DNA from 2 places in the Bradyrhizobium sp. Rc2d genome. Region 2 is predicted to be linked to the other one. Evidence: predicted binding sites of a transcription regulator. Region 2 holds the regulator's gene; the other holds the start of a gene.

Region 1 (2,197 bases), on a different contig from region 2:
CCGCCCTCATAGGCCTGCACCGCGAGGAATTTGACGACCTTGCCGTAGCGCGCGCAATGATCGACCGCGACCTGTCGCGCATCGGCCTGGGTCGCCATCGAATAGGCGATGATGCCGCCGGTGTCGTTGCCCTTGAACGGCGGCACTGGAAGGATATCGGCGCGCGCCGACTGGCTCGCCATCATACCCAAGGCAAGAAGGCCCGCGGCCGCAATGATTCGCATTCCCGTCACTCCAATTGGCTGGCCCCAGTTTACGGTGCCGGACTGGAAGTGAAAAGAACGGAAGACCTGCCGGCTGCGACGATATGGTCAACTCCTGGCGAAGTGTTGCCGCGCTGCACTTGACCTCTCCCGGCCTTCGCGGCACCGTCCGACCTTCGCAAGACTTTAGCTGTCCGGATTGACCATGCGCGCCCCCTCCCTGAAATCGCTCCGCTTTGCCGCCGTGCTCGGCCTCATGTTCGGGGCGCTGTCGCTCGGTGAGGCCAGGGCCGCCAATCCGCTGGAGCTGAATTTCTGGCTCAGCGGACCGCGCTACGATGGCGCCGTCGCCGATTGCGACAAGGCGCTGCCGACGATCGCCAACCAGTTCTGGGAAAAAGAAAGCTCGTTCTGGAATTCCTCGCTGAAAATCACCGGCTTCTCCGCCGTTCGCGAAATCGCGTTCCGCCCCTGGCAGTCCGACAACATCCCGCGCCGCTATTGCACCGGTGATGCCCTGCTCAATGACGGCAAGGTGCGCAAGGTGCATTTCTCGATCATCGAGGATGGCGGCTTCGCCGGCTACGGCAATGGCGTCGAATGGTGCGTCGTCGGTGTCGACCGCAACTGGGCCTATAATCCGGCCTGCCGCGCCGCAAAGCCCTGATTCGGGTCGAACTGGCGGCTGAATGGCGGTCGCCTGAATTTTGTTCTTGAAATGTTCTTATCGCCTGCTAGGCTTCCTTGCACAGTCTAGTTGAGGGGCGTCGCCATGTTTCATTCCAGATTGCATTTGTTCTCCCGCCTGGTGATCTCGCTGACCCTTTCCCTGATCCTTGCCGCGGGGCTGGCCTCGTTCGCCGGTGACGCAAAGGCCCAGGACAAGCGGCAGAACGCGCCGGGCGAGTTCGATTTCTACGTGCTGTCGCTGTCATGGTCGCCCTCCTTCTGCGAGGAAGCGGCCGAGCGCGGCGGCCGCTCACAGATGCAGTGCAGCGGACGACCCTATGCCTTCGTGGTGCATGGGCTGTGGCCGCAATATGAAAGCGGCTTCCCCGAATATTGCCAGCGGCCGGCACCGCGGCTGAACCGCAGCATCGTCTCTTCGATGCTCGACTTGATGCCGGCGCCGGGCCTGATCTTCAACGAATGGGACAAGCACGGCACCTGCTCCGGGCTCGAGGGCCGCAGCTATTTCGAGACGATCCGCAAGGCGCGCGCCGCGATCAAGATCCCGGCCGAATATCTTGATCTGTCGCAGGCCAAGACCGTGGCGCCGGCGGAGATCGAGGACGCCTTCATCAAGGCCAACCCCGGCCTCAGCGATGCCGCCATCTCGGTCACCTGCAACCGGACCCGGCTCTCCGAGGTCCGCATCTGCCTCAGCAAGGACCTGCAATTCCGCGCCTGCGACGAGATCGAACGCCGCGCCTGCCGCCGCGACCAGGTGACGATGCCGCCGATCAGGGGTGGATAGTTCCCGTCATTGCGAGGAGCCCGCGACAAAATTGCGAAGCAATTTTGCGCTGGCGACGAAGCAATCCAGACTGCCTCCGGGGTAAGATTCTGGATTGCTTCGCTGCGCTCGCAATGACAAGGGGTTGGGATCGCGCGAGACAACATAGTCTGGTCCCATGAACTACCGCCACGCCTTCCACGCCGGCAACTTCGCCGATGTCATCAAGCACATCGTGCTGGCGCGCATCCTCACTTATTTGCAGGACAAGCCGGCGGCGCTCCGCGTCATCGACACCCATGCCGGCGCCGGTCTCTACGACCTCGGCAGCGACGAGGCACGCCGCGGCGGCGAGTGGCTGACCGGCATTGCACGGCTGATGCAGGCGCGCTTGTCGAACGAGACCGCGGCGCTGACCAAACCCTATCTCGACATCGTCCGCGCCTTCAATCCGAAGGGAGAGCTCAAGGCCTATCCGGGCTCGCCGCTGATCGCGCGCGGCCTGCTCAGGCCGCAGGACCGCCTCGTCGCCTGTGAG
Region 2 (2,197 bases):
ACGGCTATGCCCTGCACGCGCTCGCCCGCAGCGAGGGGGCCGACACCAGCGACCTCGGCATTGCCGCCGACACGCTGGAGGCCACCACCGCCGGCATCCGCCGCGCCCGCGAGAGCGGCGCCGACATCCTGGTCACGACCGGCGGTGCATCGGTCGGCGACCACGATCTGGTCCAGCAGGCGCTGAGGGACGAAGGTGTCTCGATGGCGTTCTGGAAGATTGCGATGCGCCCGGGCAAGCCAATGATGCATGGGCGGCTCGGTGCGATGCGCGTGATCGGCCTGCCGGGTAATCCCGTGTCGTCCTATGTGTGCGCCTTCCTGTTCATGGTGCCGCTGATTCGCGCCTTGTCGGGCCGGTCCGTGATTCATCACCGCCATGAGCGCGCCGTGCTCGGCCGCGATGTGGGCGCAAACGATATGCGCGCGGATTATCTTCGTGCACGTCTGGAACAGCGCGACGACGGCACGCTGGTGGCCGTTCCCGTCGATCACCAGGATTCCTCGCTGCTTGCGAATCTCGCTGCGGCGCAGGCACTTCTCGTGCGCGCACCGTTCGCGCCGAAAGCCGGAGCCGGCTCGCCTTGCGAGGTGCTGCGCCTGCCCGTCTGAGCGCACCACCACACGTGTTCCGCGAACTTTGTCGCGTTCACGGTAAATTAAGCAGTTGCGGAACACATATCGAACATATAGTGTCCGTTCATGATTTGTTTCGAGGATGTAGCGGTTCGCCGCTCCAATTCAGCGTCTCGGAATCGAACGACATCAACCGGGGGACTTTGGTCGAGATGTTAACGCGCAAACAATACGAGCTTCTGCGGTTCATCAGCGAACGTCTGAAGGAAAGCGGCGTGCCGCCCTCCTTCGACGAGATGAAGGATGCGCTCGACCTGCGCTCGAAATCGGGCATCCATCGCCTGATCACCGCGCTGGAGGAGCGCGGCTTCATCCGCCGCCTGCCCAACCGCGCTCGCGCCATCGAGGTGATCAAGCTGCCTGAGCTCCAGGCCGCCGCCGGCAACCGCCGCGGCTTCACGCCAAGCGTCATCGAGGGCAATCTCGGCAAGGTGCGCGCGAGCTCCAGTCCGCCCGCCGACGAGGGCGAGCGTCCCGTTGCGGTGCCCGTGATGGGTCGCATCGCAGCCGGTACGCCGATCGAAGCGTTGCAGACCCGCAGTCACACCATCAGCGTGCCGCCCGACATGCTCGGCTCGGGCGAACACTATGCGCTCGAAGTGCGCGGCGATTCGATGGTCGAGGCCGGCATCCTCGACGGCGACATGGCGCTGATCCAGCGCAACGAGAGCGCCGATACCGGCGACATCGTGGTGGCGCTGATCGACGACGAGGAAGCGACGCTCAAGCGCTTCCGCCGCCGCGGCGCCTCGATCGCGCTCGAACCCGCCAACGCCGCCTACGAGGTGCGCATCCTGCCGCCGAACCGGGTGAAGATTCAGGGCAAGCTGATCGGACTGTACCGCAAGTACTGAGACGACCCAGCGGTCATTCGATACCAATGATTCCGATTGGAGCGGACGGATTGTCCGCTCCAGCTGAATAGTCTTTCTGATCTTGGGCAGATTATCTGGCCCCTCTCCCAGCGCTATGTCCTCAACATGCCGCCCGAAGCACTCATCGCTTTGCGGCTCAAGAGATCGAGGAGACAACGATGCGCAGGATCGTTTTGAGCGCGTTCGCCAGTATGCTGATCGCTGCATCGGCAGCGCAAGCATTCGCAGCACAATCGCAGCACCATCCCCGCAAGTCGGCGCACGCAACAACGACCGAGCAATTCCGTAGCGCCCGAAATGCCGTCGCGCGACAGCCACAGCCGAGTTGGCCATATTCCGGATGGTCGGCGCCCGCAGGCCGCTGACGCTCGCATCCGCCAAATGCACTAAAGCGAACTTTGTTCCTATCGGATTCGGGAAAGATAATGTGATCGCATCCTGCTGACGCCAGCCGCAGATTCGCCCACAACCAAGCAGAACGTTACGTGCTTCCACTCTGATAGAGGCTTGCGCCTCCGAAAGAGGCGCGGGTTGCTATCTTCGAATAGGAGCACCCGATGTGTGACTACAGTCTGCATGCCGTTGCATCGCGCCCCGCCGAAGTCGGCGAGACGATCGTGTCGACAACGTTCCGCGGCACCTCGACGCGCGGTTTTGCTTCCGCGGCCGACCCGACCGTGGCCGTCT

Evidence for each region. Region 2 encodes LexA, which represses DNA repair genes until DNA is damaged. Its sites were predicted from a motif close to TGTTCNNNNTGTGTTCNG; they were not measured.
Region 1: a site for LexA is predicted at 912-929, ahead of BLV07_RS14950 (ribonuclease T2 family protein). Genes of this name have one in related genera too.

What each region holds. Positions count from the first base shown of each region.
Region 1 covers NZ_FNCU01000010.1:77,779-79,975, forward strand. Annotated here, with positions in the region: gene BLV07_RS14940 (hypothetical protein) at 1-224, opposite strand, end outside; gene BLV07_RS14945 (hypothetical protein) at 409-870, shown strand; gene BLV07_RS14950 (ribonuclease T2 family protein) at 976-1,680, shown strand; gene BLV07_RS14955 (23S rRNA (adenine(2030)-N(6))-methyltransferase RlmJ) at 1,838-2,197, shown strand, end outside.
Region 2 covers NZ_FNCU01000008.1:96,365-98,561, forward strand. Annotated here, with positions in the region: gene BLV07_RS13065 (molybdopterin molybdotransferase MoeA) at 1-611, shown strand, start outside; gene lexA (transcriptional repressor LexA) at 788-1,489, shown strand; gene BLV07_RS13080 (hypothetical protein) at 2,068-2,197, shown strand, end outside.